One region of the Micromonospora sp. CA-259024 genome, then DNA from elsewhere that is predicted to be linked to it. Evidence: riboswitches for the same ligand, from Rfam matches in the RefSeq annotation. Region 1 holds a riboswitch; the other holds the start of a gene.
What was found. A riboswitch is a leader RNA that binds a small molecule or an ion and turns the genes downstream of it on or off. The one in region 1 is predicted to bind cobalamin.
Positions count from the first base shown of each region.

Region 2: it holds a riboswitch for cobalamin, as region 1 does, so the genes downstream of both, ACQEUX_RS10365 (CbtB domain-containing protein) here and ACQEUX_RS29280 (ABC transporter substrate-binding protein) in region 1, are expected to answer to the same signal.

Region 1 covers NZ_JBNJND010000002.1:2,085,124-2,092,815, forward strand. Annotated here, with positions in the region: gene ACQEUX_RS29255 (hypothetical protein) at 1-226, shown strand, start outside; gene ACQEUX_RS29260 (DUF4229 domain-containing protein) at 300-575, shown strand; gene ACQEUX_RS29265 (hypothetical protein) at 650-1,132, shown strand; gene ACQEUX_RS29270 (C39 family peptidase) at 1,187-2,524, opposite strand; gene ACQEUX_RS29275 (M14 family metallopeptidase) at 2,736-4,613, shown strand; cobalamin riboswitch at 4,782-4,904, shown strand; gene ACQEUX_RS29280 (ABC transporter substrate-binding protein) at 4,991-5,920, shown strand; gene ACQEUX_RS29285 (FecCD family ABC transporter permease) at 6,012-7,181, shown strand; gene ACQEUX_RS29290 (ABC transporter ATP-binding protein) at 7,226-7,692, shown strand, end outside.
Region 2 covers NZ_JBNJND010000001.1:2,361,302-2,368,993, reverse strand. Annotated here, with positions in the region: gene ACQEUX_RS10380 (GH92 family glycosyl hydrolase) at 1-3,126, shown strand, start outside; gene ACQEUX_RS10375 (histidine phosphatase family protein) at 3,232-3,828, opposite strand; gene ACQEUX_RS10370 (CbtA family protein) at 3,825-4,595, opposite strand; gene ACQEUX_RS10365 (CbtB domain-containing protein) at 4,586-4,789, opposite strand; cobalamin riboswitch at 4,825-4,969, opposite strand; gene ACQEUX_RS10360 (amidohydrolase family protein) at 5,318-6,196, shown strand; gene ACQEUX_RS10355 (ABC transporter permease) at 6,891-7,692, shown strand, end outside.

The DNA of each region.
Region 1 (7,692 bases):
CTGGCTGTTCTGGGACGACTTCCGGGCCTGGGAGTTCGGCGCGGCCCGGGTGGTGGCGGCGGTGGTCGCCGCCGCCGTCGGGGTGTTCGTCGGGCTGCTGATCGCGGGTCTGGGTGCCGGGTTGCCGCCGCTGCTCTCCGGCGCGTTGGCGGCGGGGGCGTTCACCGTGGCGTACGCGACGATCTGGTTCCCGGGCGTCCGGTGGCTGGCCCGCCGGACCGGCTGACCGCGACCGCCCGCCGGGCGGATCGACCCTTCCGCCGGCACCGGCGGGTGACGGAGAGAACGGAGTGGTGCAGGTGAGCGCCGCGCTCAAGTACACGCTGGGCCGGATCGGGCTGTTCGTCGCCGTGCTGGCGGGCCTCTGGTTGGTCGACATGAACGTGTTCCTGAAGCTGATGTTGGCGCTGGTCTTCTCCGCCGCGCTCTCCTTCTTTCTGCTGCGGGGCTGGCGGGACGAGATGGCCGAGGAGATGGCCGGGGCGGCGGAGCGTCGCCGCAGCGAGAAGGAGCGTCTCCGCTCGGCCCTCGCCGGCGACGACCAGCCGACTGAGGGCGAGCGGCGCGAGGACTAGGGTCGCGGGTCGCTGCACCGCACGGCGTGAATTAGGGCAGCGGGATCGGCGGTGGTCCGTTAGCGTCTGCCGCCGTGGAAATCTTCAGCAAGATCAACGGGTGGCGGACCAGGGTGTTCGTCTGGATCGGCCTTCCCGTCATCGCCGGCATCGGGTTGATGCTGGGAGTCGGCGATCTCGTGCCGGCCTGGCAGGCCAAGGGCGGCGGCGGCGCGCAGGGCACGTTCACGGCCGTGTCCGAGGAGTGCTCCCGGCGTGACTGCACCTGGCACGGGAACTTCGTGGCCGAGGACGGCGAGCGGCGGGCGGATGTGATTCTCTACGACGCCCCGGAGACCTTGACGACGGGCGCGACGGCTCCGGCTCGAGACACCGGCGCTCGCAAGGGAGTCTTCTCCACCGCCGGTGGTTCCACCTGGCTGCTCGTCACGGCGCTCACCCTCGCCGGCGTGGTGGCCGGTGTCGCCTGGGTGGTCTTCCTCCTCGGGGCGCTTCGTCGGCGCCGTGAGCAGCGGGCAGCGGACGGAGCGTCCTTCGCGTCGGTCGAGAGGCACTGAGGTGACCGACGGGCCCGGCACGGTCGGCTGCGATCGCGCCGGGCCCGTTCGCTGTCACCAGTTGGTGGAGCCGGGGACCGTGGGCCAGGCCTTCCACGTCGGCTTGATCAGGTACGCGACGCCGCCGGAGCCGCCGGAGACGCCACCGCTGGCGTTGGTGCGCTTGGTCCGCAGCCAGATCTGCTCGAACTGCGCACGCTTGTAGACGTTGCGCACCACGTCGTTGCTCGACGAGGCCGGGTCGTTGACGATCACGTCGCCGTCGGCGGTGAACCCGACCACCACGAACAGGTGCCCGGAGGTGCCGTAGTTCGCCCCGTCCAGCTCACTGGCGAGGAAGGACTGGCTGGTCACCACCGGGATGCCGGCGGCGATGAAACGCTCCAGCTCGTCCAGCGAGTGCAGCCGGGTCACCCGACCCTCCAGGCCGGGGAAGCTGGCCGCGTACGCGGTGTTGAACGGCCAGTTGCCGGCGCCGTCGTACGCGTAGTCGTAGGTCATCCGGGCCGCGTGGTTGACGGTCGGGTCGGGGTAGGTCGGGTCCACCCAGGAGGTTTCGGCCGAGGACGGCTTGCGACCCCAGTACTCGACCACCATCTCGGTGGAGGTGGGTGAGCACCACGCCTCGCCGCCGCCGTCGTATTCCGGGTAGTGCCCGGCGTGCACGTTCTGCGAGTAGCGCGGCACCGGCAACTCGACGCCCCAGGCGATGTGCCCGGCGCTGGGCGTCACGCTGAACCGGTCCGGCACGGTGGAGCTCATCGCGCCGAGCATCCGGACCACCGGCGCGGCGGTCTGCCCGGGTGCGCGGTAGAGGGTCAACCGCAGCTGGTACGACCGCAGCAGCACCCCGACGGCGGCGTCGTCGATGCTGAAGGTGTCGGTCCAGATCGTCGACCAGGGGTCGCCCTGCCGGTTGACGCTGGTCCGCTTGATGTCGGCGTCCCCGGACGCCCAGCGGCCCAGGACGTACCACGGGGTCTGGTCGCCGCTGGTGTAGTTGCCCTGCATCTCCACCTGGATCCAGGTGCCGGCGGGGGTCTCCGCGTTCCAGGAGGCGATCAGTTCGGTGGCGTCGAACCCGATCCGGGTCACCGGCGACGTCCAGGTGCCGTACTCCCAGGTGCGGGTGGTGCCGGTGTGCGGGTCGGCGTACTCGGTGGTGCCGGCCGGGCGGGCCAGGGTGAGGCCGGCCCGGGCGCCGGGCACCACGCGGGTGCCGGCCCGGCTGCCCCGGTGCCAGTCGGCGGGCCCGGACCAGTCCTGGAAGGTGATCTGCTCGTCGTGAGTGACGGTGGGAGGGCTTGCCGCCGTCGCGGGCGCGGTGGTGGCGAGCAGGGTGAGCGCGGTGACGCCGGCGAGGGCGGCCGCGCACAGGCGGGATCTGGCCATGAGTGCTCCGCGGGGTCGAGAGGGGCATCGTCGCTGGTCAGTTTTCCGCTTGGAGGGAAGTTTCGCCAGATGTTCCTGAATGGAAAATCATTGCCGCAGGGATGATCCGCTCGGGATGCATTAGGCAGCGATCGATATTGATATGACCATGTGACAGATGGTGAAGTGTCCTCCACCGAGCGGGATCTCCCGCCCATCGAGGAGGTAGTCCATGGCCCTCCGCACAGCCATCCCTCTCCGCCGCGTCCTGGTGCTCGCCGTCGTCACCGGGCTGGGAATCGTCGCCGTCGCCGTCGGTCCGGTCGCCGCCCGACCGGCACCGGACCGGGCCGCCGAGTCGGCCGCCGCCAGCTACCGGGTGCTCGGCCCCCGGACCTCCGCCGACCGCACCGCGGTGGCCCGCACCGGAGCCGCCATCGACTACTCCGAACACGGCGTGCTGCACGTCTCCGCCACCGCGGGCGAGGCTGCCGCGATCGGCAAGCTGGGCTTCCGGCTGGAACCGCTCGCCCCGCCGCCGAACGCCGAGCGCGGTGCCGGCGAGGTGGGCACGCTGGCTTTCCCGCCCGCCGACTCCAACTACCACGACTACGCGGAACTGACCGCCGTCGTGAACCAGGTCGTCGCCGACCATCCGGCGATCGCCCGCAAGATCAGCATCGGTTCGTCGTACGAGGGCCGCGATCTGATGGCGGTGAAGATCTCCGACAACGTCGGCACCGACGAGAGCGAACCGGAGATCCTGTTCAACGCCCAGCAGCACGCCCGTGAGCACCTGACCGTCGAGATGGCGATCTACCTGCTCAACCTCTTCACCGACAGCTACGGCGGCGACTCCCGGATCACCAACATCGTCAACAGCCGGGAGATCTGGATCGTGCCGTCGGTCAACCCGGACGGCAGCGAGTACGACATCGCCACCGGGTCGTACCGGTCCTGGCGCAAGAACCGGCAACCCAACAGCGGCTCGTCGAACGTCGGCACCGACCTGAACCGCAACTGGTCCTACCAGTGGGGCTGCTGCGGCGGCTCGTCCGGAACCACCTCGTCGGAGACCTACCGCGGCCCGTCGGCGTTCTCCGCACCCGAGACGCAGGCGCTGCGCAACTTCGTCAACAGTCGCGTGGTCGGCGGCGCCCAGCAGATCAAGGCGAACATCGACTTCCACACGTACTCGCAGCTCGTGCTCTGGCCCTTCGGCTACACCACCGCGAACAACCCGTCCGGGATGAGCGCGGACCAGTACAACACCTTCGCCACCATCGGCCAGCAGATGGCGGCCACCAACAGCTACACGCCGGAACAGTCCAGTGACCTCTACATCGCCGACGGCACCAGCATCGACTGGATGTGGGCCACCCACGGCATCTGGGCGTACACCTTCGAGATGTACCCGGGCTCGTCCAGCGGCGGCGGGTTCTACCCGCCCGACGAGGTGATCCCCGCGCAGACGTCGCGCAACCGGGAGGCGGTGCTGATGCTCAGCGAGTACGCCGACTGCCCGTACCGGGCCATCGGCAAGCAGGCGCAGTACTGCGGCGGCGGTGGGGGCACCACGGTCTGGTCGGACACCTTCGAGACCGCCACCGGCTGGACCATCAACCCGGGCGGCACCGACACCGCCACCATCGGGGCGTGGGAACGGGGTGCCGCCCAGGCGACCACGTCCTCCGGCGCCAAGCAGCTCACCCCGTACGCCGGTGCCAACGACCTGGTCACCGGTCGGCTGGCCGGAACGGCGGCCGGTGACCACGACCTCGACGGCGGTGCGACCAGCGCCCGGTCCCCGGCGGTCACCCTGCCGTCGTCCGGCACGCTGACCCTCTCACTGGCCTGGTACCTGGCACACGGCTCGAACGCCTCGTCGGCGGACTACCTGCGGGTGAGCGTGGTGCACAACGGCGGCACCACGGCGCTGCTCACCCAGGCCGGCGCGGCGACCAACCGCAACGGGAGCTGGGCGGTGGCGAACCTCAACCTCACCCCGTACGCCGGCCAGTCGGTCAGCATCCTCGTCGAGGCGGCGGACGCCTCCGGCGCCAGTCTGGTCGAGGCGGCTGTGGACAACGTCACCATCACCTCCTCCTGATCGGGTGGGGCCCCGTCCCGCCCCCCGGCGGGGCCCCACCACCCTTCCCGAACCCCAGGATCCGGGACATATGCCCACGGCGGACACCCCGCCCCCGCCGTGCGGCAGCCCAAGAGATCGACTCGCCACGATCTGCCCTTGATCGATCCGGCACGTCCGGGCCGGTGCGCTACCGTCTTAGCGACCAGTCCGCAGCGAAGCCGGTGCGAAACCCGGCGCTGTCCCGCAACTGTGATGCCCCGCCGGACGGTGGGGACGAGCCAGGTCGCCTGCGGATCGGTCGCGATACGCGCTCTCGAGGAAGGGCGCCTCGTGGGCGGGCGTACGAAAGTCCCTGTCGGCGAAGCACCACACTCCTCGACCGACAGGAGGACCCCGTGTTCAGACGTACCCCTCGGCTCTTCGCCGCGACCCTCGCGGTCGCCGCGCTCGCGCTCGGCGCCTGCGCCCAGAAGGCCGACGACCAGCCGAGCGCCGGCACCGCAGCCGCCGCCTACCCGGTCACGGTCGGTTCGCTCACCCTCGACAAGCGCCCCGAGAAGATCGTCTCGCTGTCGCCCAGCGCCACCGAGATGCTCTTCGCGATCGGTGCCGGCCCCCAGGTGACCGCCGTCGACGACCAGTCCACCTACCCGGCCGACGCGCCCAAGACCGACCTGTCCGGTTTTCAGCCGAACGCCGAGGCGATCGCTGGCAAGAACCCCGACCTGGTGGTGCTCTCCAACGACACCAACAAGATCGTCGACCAGCTCGGCAAGTTGAAGATCGCGGTCTACCTGACCCCGGCGGCGACCACGCTGGACGACTCGTACCGGCAGATCACCGAGTTGGGCACCCTGACCGGGCACGCCGACCAGGCCACCGACGTCACCACCCGGATGAAGGACGACATCGCCAAGCTGGTCAAGGACCTGCCGCAACGTACCGAGAAGCTCACCTACTACCACGAGTTGGGCCCGGAGCTGTACAGCGCGACCAGCAAGACGTTCATCGGCTCGCTCTACAGCCAGGCCGGCCTGACCAACATCGCCGACCCGGCCGACGCGGACGGCAAGAACGGGGGCTACCCGCAGCTGTCCCAGGAGTTCATCGTCAAGGCCGACCCGGACTTCGTCTTCCTGGCCGACTCGAAGTGCTGCCAGCAGAACGCCGACTCGGTCAAGGCGCGCAGCGGCTGGGCCGGGCTCACCGCGGTGAAGAACAACCAGGTGGTCGCGCTGGACGACGACATCGCCTCGCGTTGGGGCCCGCGCGTCGTGGACCTGCTCCGCGTCATCATCGACGCGGTCGCCAAGGTACCGGCGTGACCGTCGTCCGTCGGTGAGCGCGCGGAATGAGCCGGGTGTGCGACTCCCGCGGTCGCTCACGGCAGAGGGCTCGGTGACCGGGGCGCCAGAGATGCCCGCCCCGGCACCGCCCACCCCGCCGGCCGGGACGCCCTCCGAGCCTCCGCGACCCGGGCTGCGACGTCCAGGGTCGTGGTTCGGGCCCCGGCGGCCGGGGCTTTCGCCGTCCTCGGCGCGGCCCGCCGGGCTGCGCACGCGCTGGCTGGTCGCCGGGGTGTTCGCGGTGCTCGTCGCGCTCGTCGCCGGGGTGTCGCTCGGCCCGGTGAGCCTGCCCCCGGGCAGCGTCGCCGCCGAGCTGCTCAACCTGATCCCGGGGGTGCACCTGGACAGCGGGCTGTCCGAGCGGGAGATCGCTATCGTCACCGAGCTGCGGCTGCCCCGGGTGGTGCTGGGCCTGCTCGTCGGCGGCCTGCTCGCCCTGGCCGGCGGCTGCTACCAGGGTGTGTTCCGCAACCCGCTCGCCGATCCGTACCTGCTCGGTGTGGCCGCCGGCGCCGGCCTCGCGGTCACCGCGGTGATCGCCCTCGGCGGCGCCGGTCGGCAGGGCGCGATCTCCGGACTGCCGATGACCATCCCGCTGGCCGCGTTCGCCGGTTCGCTGCTCGCCGTGACGATGACCTACCTGCTCGGTGCGGCCGGCGGGCGGAGCAGCTCACCAGCGATGCTGATCCTGGCCGGGGTGGCGGTCTCCGCCTTCCTCTCCGCCGGGCAGACCTACCTGCTGCAACGACACTCCGACAGCATCCAGCCGGTCTACTCCTGGCTGCTCGGCCGGCTGGCCACCGCCGGCTGGCACGACGTGCTGCTGGTGCTGCCGTACGCGGCGCTGACCACCGTGGTGGTGCTGCTGCACCGCCGCGAGCTGGACGTCCTCGCGGTCGGCGACGACGAGGCGAGGAGTCTGGGCCTGCACCCGCAGCGCACCCGGTACCTGCTGATCGCCGCCGCCTCCCTGGGGACCGCGGCGGCGGTCTCCGCGACCGGCCTGATCGGTTTCGTCGGCATCATCGTGCCGCACACCGTCCGGCTGCTGGCCGGGTCGAGCTACCGGGTGATCCTGCCGTTGTCACTGCTGTTCGGCGGTGCGTTCCTGGCGCTGACCGACGTGGTGGCCCGCACCGCCGTCGCCCCGGCCGAGGTGCCGATCGGGGTGGTCACCGCTCTCCTGGGCGGCCCGTTCTTCGTACTCGTGCTGCGGACCGCCCGCCGGGTGCTGACGTGAGCACCGAGACCGCCGGTGCGTCCGCTGGCGGTGCGTCCGCCGACGTGCCGGCCGTCGAGGTGCGCGGGCTGCACGTCGAGTTCGGCGGCACGCCGATCCTGACCGATGTCGACCTCACCGTCGCCGTCGGCGAGTGGGTCACCGTCATCGGCCCGAACGGCGCCGGCAAGTCGACCCTGTTGCGCGCCGTCGGGGGCCTGCTGCCCGCGCCGGGGGCGATCACCCTGTTCGGTACGGCGAGCGCCGCACTGCGCCGCCGGGACCGCGCCCGGGTGGTGGCCACGGTGGCACAGTCCCCGGTGGTGCCGCCCGGCATGTCGGTGCTGGACTACGTGCTGCTCGGTCGCACCCCGTACATCCCGACGCTGGGCCGGGAGTCGACCGCCGACGTCGACGCCGTGCACGAGGTGCTCGGGCGGTTGGACCTCACCGGTTTCCACCACCGCGAACTGGCCACCCTCTCCGGGGGCGAACGGCAGCGGGTGTTCCTCGCCCGAGCGCTCGCCCAGGG
Region 2 (7,692 bases), on a different contig from region 1:
TACACCCCGACCTCTACCGGGGAGTCGGTGTCGTGGGCGCTGGAGGGCTTCATCAACGACTACGGCATCGGCAACATGGGTGCGGCTCTCGCCAAGGACCCGGCCACGCCGAAGTCGGAGCGTGCCCGGCTCAAGGAGGAGTCGCGGTACTTCCTGGAGCGCGCCCGCAACTACGTCCACCTCTTCGACCCGAAGACGAAGCTCTTCCAGGGCCGCGACGCCTCCGGCAACTTCCTCGCCGGTGACCCGCTGGACTGGGGTGGCGTCTACACCGAGACCAACGGGTGGAACTTCGCGTTCACCGCGCAGCAGGACGGCCAGGGCCTTGCCAACCTGCACGGCGGGCAGAAGGCGCTGCGGGACAAGCTCGACACGTTCTTCTCCACCCCGGAGAACGCCGACCGTCCCGGTGGGTACGGCGGCGTCATCCACGAGATGATCGAGGCGCGCGCGGTACGGATGGGTCAGCTCGGCATGAGCAACCAGCCGTCGCACCACATCCCGTACATGTACAACTTCGCCGGCGCACCGGCGAAGACCCAGGCGGCGGTACGGGAGATCCTGCGGCGTCTCTACGTCGGCAGCGAGATCGGCCAGGGCTACCTGGGCGACGAGGACAACGGCGAGATGTCGTCGTGGTACATCCTCAGCTCGCTGGGCATCTACCCGCTGCAGGCCGGGTCGTCCGAGTGGACCATCGGCTCGCCGCAGTTCACCAGGATGACCGTGCACCGCAGCAGCGGCGACATCGTCGTCAACGCGCCGAGCAACAGCAACCGGAACGTCTACGTGCAGGACGTGAAGGTCAACGGCAAGAAGCAGCGCAGTCTGTCCCTGGATGTGACCGCGCTCGCCAAGGGCGGCACCATCGACTTCCAGATGGGCCCCAACCCGTCCTCCTGGGGCAGCGGCAAGAACGACGCTCCGCCGTCGCTGACCAAGGGTGACGAGGCGCCGAAGCCGTTGCAGGACACCACCGGCCCCGGTCTCGGCACCGCGACCGCGACCGGCGGTCAGGACGCGTCGAAGCTCTTCGACGACTCGTCGACCACGCAGCTGACCTTCACCTCGGCGACCCCGCAGATCAACTGGGCCTTCCGTGGTGGGAAGCAGAAGCCGACGTCCTACACCGTCACGTCCGGCGCGGGTGCGGGTGATCCGGCGGACTGGCGGCTGCAGGGCTCCAACGACGGCATCACCTGGACCACCGTGGACTCCCGCACGGGCCAGGTGTTCCCGTGGCGCAACCAGACCCGCCCGTTCACGATCGACAAGCCGGGACGGTTCGCGCAGTTCCGCCTCGCGGTGACCAGGACCGTCGGCGCCGCGCAGACCAACCTCGCCGAGATCGAGTTGCTCGCCGGGGGTGACATCGAGCTGGGAGGCGGCGACATCACGGTGACCGCCGCGGGCAGCGTGCACGCGACGTCCGGCGTACCCGTCTCGGTGCCGCTGGCCACCGTCACCGGCGGCACCGCCACCGGTTACCAGGCCACGATCGACTGGGGTGACGGCACGCCGGTCACCGAGGGCACCGTGACGCTGAGCTCGCGGGCCGTCTACCGCATCGGCGGATCGCACACCTACGCCACGCCGGGCTACCACCAGGCGAACGTCACGGTGACCGACGGCGAAAGCCAGAGCTCCGCGACGGTCGGCGTCGAGGTGGCGTACGCCCCGAGTTCCGGGCTCACCACCGCGTTCGACACCGTCTGCGTCGGTGACGAAGGGGTCCTCGCGGCCGACTGCGACGCCAAGTCGTGGGCGTACTCGCGGGCCGCCCTGGCGGCGGGCGGCGCGATCCAGGGTCAGCGGCAGCAGGTTCCGGGAACGGCGCTGCAGTTCACGCTTCCGGTGATCCCGGCCGGGCAGCCGGACAACGCCACCGGTAACGGTGCGACGGTCGTTCTCGACCTTCCGGACGACGCCAAGAGCATCTCGTTCATCGGCGCCGGAACGCAGGGCAACCAGAGCACCACCGGCACGGCGACGTTCAGCGACGGCAGCACGGCCAGCATCCCGATCCAGATGAGTGACTGGACGCTGGGCGGCAACGCCAACGGCACACCGTCCTTCGGCAACGTCGTCGTCACCAGGACGGCGTACCGGTTGCAGGGCACGAGCCGGGACGGCGCCCAGCCGTTCCTGTTCGCCACCGCGCCGTACCAGATCCCGGCGGGTAAGACGCTGGTGTCGGTGACCCTGCCGACGCAGACCGGTGACCCCCGCTCGGTGGGCCGGATCCACGTGTTCGCCGTCGCCAACGACGGCACGCCGGCCCCCGCGCTCGCGACCGTCGCCCCGAAGGACCAGACGGCGACCGCCGGGCAGGCCCTCGCGGCGAACCTCGGCTCGGTGACCGCCGGCGACCCCGGCACGACGGGCTACCGCGCCCGCGTCCAGTGGGGTGACGGTACGGCTCCGGAGGACGTCACGATCGGTTCGTCCGGCGCCATGAGCGGGCAGCACACCTACACGAGGGAGGGCACCTACACGGTGCACGTCACCGCGTGGGACAAGCTGTCGAGCAGCACCGAGGCCTTCACGGTGACCGTGGCACGTGGCGGATCACAGCCGGCGATCGCGCTGTCGGCGGCCGGCACCGTCACCACTGGCGGCGCGATCACCGTCGACGGCAGCGGGTTCGCCGCCGGCGAGCAGGTGACCGTCAGCGTCGGCACCGACCCGGGCCGGACCACGAAGGTCGCGGCCTCCGCGACCGGAACGGTACGAGCCTCGGTCCCGACCTCCGGTGACGCGCAGCCCGGCCGGTACGCCGTCACCGCGACGGGCGCGTCCTCTCGTACGCCGGCCACGGCCACCGTCCAGGTGACCGGGCAGGCGGAGGCGCCGACCTACCAGCCGCGAGTGGCGGTGCTGACCACGTCGGGCCCGCGCGGTACGTCGATCACCCTCGACGGTTCCGGGTTCGTGCCGAACGAGGTGGTCACGATCACCTTCGGGGACGGCCTCGCGGTCAGCACCGTGCGCGCGAATGGCGACGGTGTCATCTCCGGTGCGACGGTCAGTGTCCCGGGTGCGGCGAAGGCGGGCGCGACCAGCGTCACGCTGACCGGTGCCACGTCAGAGACGAAGGTGTCCCGGCCGTTCACCGTCACCGGCTAAAAGCCGGGGCGTAGCAGAGAGATCGTGGGCGGGCCGTGATCACGGCCCGCCCACGACTGCGTTGCGGGGGTGACAGCAGACTCGTGGTCCGAACGGGTCGTGCTCTCAACCCGCCCGTGGCGCGCTCAGTCGTAGCTGCCACCGCGCGCCCTGGCTGGTGAGCCGGACGATCGCCAACGGCTCCACGTCCACCTGCCGGTACGCCGCCATCGGCAGGTCGAGGGCGTGGACCACCGCGACCCGGATCACCAGCGGGTGGGTGATCGCGATGATCCGCTGGCCGCGTCCGCGCTGCCCGTCCAGCCAGCGACCGACCCGGTCCCGCACCGCCGTGACGGATTCGCCGCCGTGCGGCACGGAGTTCGGTGCGGACAGCCACTCGTGCAGCGCCTGCGGCTGCTGGGCGGCGATCTCCTCGAATGACCGTCCGGTCCAGGAGTCGTAGTCGCAGTCGGCCAACGCCGCTTCGATGGTGGGCGTCAGGCCGAAGGCCTCGGCGGTCTGCCTGGCCGCTGCCGCTGGACTGGACAGACAGGCGTCGTGGACGCCCAGGTGCCCGCGCCGGTCCGACCCGGCGCGGGCCTGCGCGAGGGCGGCACGCAGGCCGCCCTCGTCCAAGCTGTCGGCAAGCCCGCCGAACCGGGCCCGGCGCAGGGCGGCGGTGTGACCGTGGGCGACCAGCCGGAGGCTGGTGGCGGTCACGTGCTGGGAAGGGCGGCGGCGACCCGGCGGCGCCGGTCGTGGTGCATCAGGGCCGCGAACAGCAGGCCGATCCCGGTCCAGAGCACCACCTGGGTGCCGAGGGAGGCCAGCCGGAAGTTCCACAGAAGGGTCGCGGGGAAGTCGTCCGGGACCTCCTGGAAGGACGGCAACACCACGTACGACACCGTCGTGACGAGCAGGAATCCGCCGACGGCCGCGGTGACGCGCAGCCACCACGGTGCCTGGGCACCGACCGACCGGTAGCCCAGCGAGCCGGCCCAGACGGCCACCAGACCGAGCACCACCATCAGCAGGTAGGTGCCGGTCCGCTGGTTGATGGTGGCCGGGTCGCCGACCGCCGGCGGGTTCGCCGGGTACTTGAGGAACGGCACGATCACCGCGCCGAGCAGCGCCGCGCCGGCCAGCAGCAGGCCCGAACGTCCGTCGTCGTAGGTCCGCCGACGGCGCGACAGCAGGACGTACGCCGTGGCCAGCAGACCACCCATCGCGGCGCCGAACAGGCCGGTGGCCAGGAACAGGCCGCCGCGTTGCCCACTGCGGGTGACCGGGCCGTCCTCGTGCTGGTGCCCACCGGCTGCGGGCTCGGCGTGCGCCGCGGCCTCCTCGATGGCGATGGCCGCCTCGACGTGTGGTTCACCGGCGACGTAGGCGAACGCCCCCGCCAGCAGGCCGGCGATCAGGCCGGCGAGCAGCCCGCGGACGAGGACGGTGAGGAACGGGGGAGCGGTGGTGGCGTTCAGTGGCACGGAACACCCAGCAGGTGCCGGCCGTCGTGCATCAGCTCGTGCAGGTACGTCCCGCTGCGCGAGACCGCCCCCTGGTCGAAGGCGACGAGGTAGGCCAGCAGGGTGAGCACGACGACGGTCGCCAGGGCCGTCCACAGGAGACGAGCGGTGCCAGCGGGGTGGACCAACGGCTGGCTGGACGTGGAACTAGACATGAATACACGAACCTCTCCGGGGATGACGCGTCCCCATCGCAAGGCTGCGGACGACCGAGCGTCCTGGCTCGCGGATCCCAGCGAAAGCTGGCAACCGCTCACAGTGGCGCGACCGCGCCGGATTCACACCGGCTTCCCTCGCGTCGCCGCAGATAGTGGGTCGACGGTATCGGTGCCGCCGCAGACGGTCAACCCGGGCCGGGAGCCCAGACACGTCAGCTCGTCGACGCTTCGGTGACGCTGGTCGCCACCGGCGGATTCGTCATACCAAAACTCGCATCGTTGCCGGCTGGCGCGTCCGACGCCGACGTCGGGGGCCGACCGGAGCCCCGCTCCCACGCAGCCGGCTGCTCCGACCTCCGGGGGCGGTCCGCACCGCACGTCCACACGTCGTGCGACCCGCGGGCAGCCTGTTACCGCTAACATGGTCAAACTGCTGGATCGGGTCCGAGACGCCGGGCCGACCCGGACGTTCGACCGATGACTGAGCGGGGTGTGGGGGTACGTGAACGCGCCAGGGCGTGTCCGATGACGACCGACGTGGCCGCGCAGCGACCAGGCATCGTCGACGCGCATCATCACCTCTGGGTCCGGGCACGGCATCCGCAGCCCTGGATCGACCCGCACACCATGGCCGCGATCGACGACGACTTCACCCCGGTCGATCTCGCCCCGGTGGCCCGGGCCGCCGGAGTCACCCAGACCGTCGTCGTTCAGTCCGTCGCCGCCCGGACGGAGACGCCTGAGCTGCTGGGCATCGCCGCCGACGACCCCCTCATCGCCGGCGTCGTCGGGTGGGTCGACCTCACCGCCGCCGACGTCGGCGATCGCCTCGACCGACTCCGGGCGGCACGGGGCGGAGAACGCCTGGTCGGGATCCGCCACCTCGTCCAGTCCGAACCCGACCCGGCGTACCTCGACCGCCCGGACGTTCGGCGAGGCATCGCCACGGTGGGCGCCGCTGGTCTCGCCTTCGACCTGCTGGTGCGCCACCACCAGCTGCCGGCGACGACCCGGCTCGTCCGCGACCTGCCGCAGATGCGGTTCGTCCTGGACCATCTCGGCAAGCCCTCGCTCGGGCACGTCGGCCTCGGCGACTGGCCCCGCGATCTGCGGGCGCTCGCCGCCGAGCCCAACACGACGGCGAAGCTCTCCGGCCTGGTGACCGAGGTGGATGGCCCGTCCTGGACGACTGCGGACCTGCGGCCCGCCGTCGAGCACGCGCTCGAGGTGTTCGGCCCGGACCGGCTGATGTTCGGCTCGGACTGGCCGGTGTGCCTGCTCGCCACGTCGTACGCCCGCTGGGTCGAGGCCCTCACCGACCTGTTGGACCCGCTTTGTGACGACGAGCGTGCGGCGATCTGGCGACAGACGGCCCGCCGGGCGTACCGGCTGGCCGCGTCGTGACCCGGCGAGGGCTCGCGGCCTGTCGGCCCGGAAGCCCTCGCCGCGCGGACTCACCGCCCGGCTCGCGGCCTGAATCGCCGAGCGGTCACCGACCCGCCGAGTGACTGGCTCGCGTGGCCGGGTCCCTGACCGGAGACGGGCGCGCTCGCGGCCTCGGCGGGACGGGGGTGCCCACGGTTCCATCCGGAGACATAGCATGTTATCGATAACATGCTGGCGATGGTCCGCTGGTCTGGTCCGCAGGGCTCACCCGGAGGTGCGGGGTGCAACTGGTGGTCGGCGTAACCGTTGACAGCGCCTGGTGGGACCGCGGTGCTGGCATGGGCGGTGCGCCGTCGCCCCAGCCGCGTTCGTCGATCCCCTGTGGACGAATGCTGGTCAGCCGCCTGCTGACGGCACCCCGAGGGCCTGGCCCGTGCCGCTCGGCCGCAGTTGTGCCGGTTTGGTCAGACGTATGCGTCCGATGGTCCCGGTAACGATGACAAAACATGGCCGCAAGACCTTGGCAACACGCGTGGACGCGTGGCATGGTAACGCCTGATCGAGGGAAACATCCGACCTATCTCCACGGGCGGGGCGGGCTCGCACTCATGCCTCTCCCATCCGAGGAGGCTCGGTTGCTCACAGGTGTCTGGCTCGCCGGCGGGTCCTCCGTCGTGTGCCGGCGCCACGCTTGGGGAGGTCAGGTCCGACGATGAGTACCGTCGAGGCACCCGCCGGCACGCAGCGCGGCGAACTCAGCGACTGGTTCCGGGAACGCATCTCCCACGCCGTCTCGGAGTTCACCGCCGCCACCGCGCTGGTCGTCCTGTTCATCGCGTTGACCTTTGCGAGTCCCTATTTCCTGACGGCGGACAACCTCTTCAACATCGGGGCGCAGACAGCGGTGATCGCCATCATCGCCACGGCGCAGACGATGGTCATCATCACGAAGGGCATCGACCTGTCCGTGGGGTCGGTGGCCGCGCTCGCCGGCGTTCTGGGAGCGATGGTCGTCCGTGACCTCGGCTTTCCACTCTGGGCGGCGACGGTGGTCGCGATCGGTGTCGGCGCGCTGGCCGGCCTGTTGAACGGGCTGCTGGTGACCGTGGCCAGGATTCCGCCGTTCATCGCGACGCTGGGAACGATGTCCGTCGGCCGCGGTCTCGTCTTCATCATCACCGGAGCGGTCGGTGTCTACGGCCTGCCCCGATCCTTCCAACTGCTCGGCAACGGGGAGATCCTCGGCATTCCGTTCGCCGTCGTGATCACCGTTCTCGTCGCCGTCGGGGTCGCTTTCCTGCTCTCCCAGACCCGCTTCGGTCAGTACACCTACGCGATGGGCTCCAATCTGGAGGCCGCCCGCCGCTCCGGCATCCGGGTGGGGCGTCACCTGACCGGGGTGTACGTGCTGGCAGGTGTGCTGGTCGGGCTCGGCGGCATGATCGCCGCCTCCCGGGTCAACTCCGGCCAGCCGAACTACGGGATCTCACTGGAGCTCGACGTCATCGCCGCCG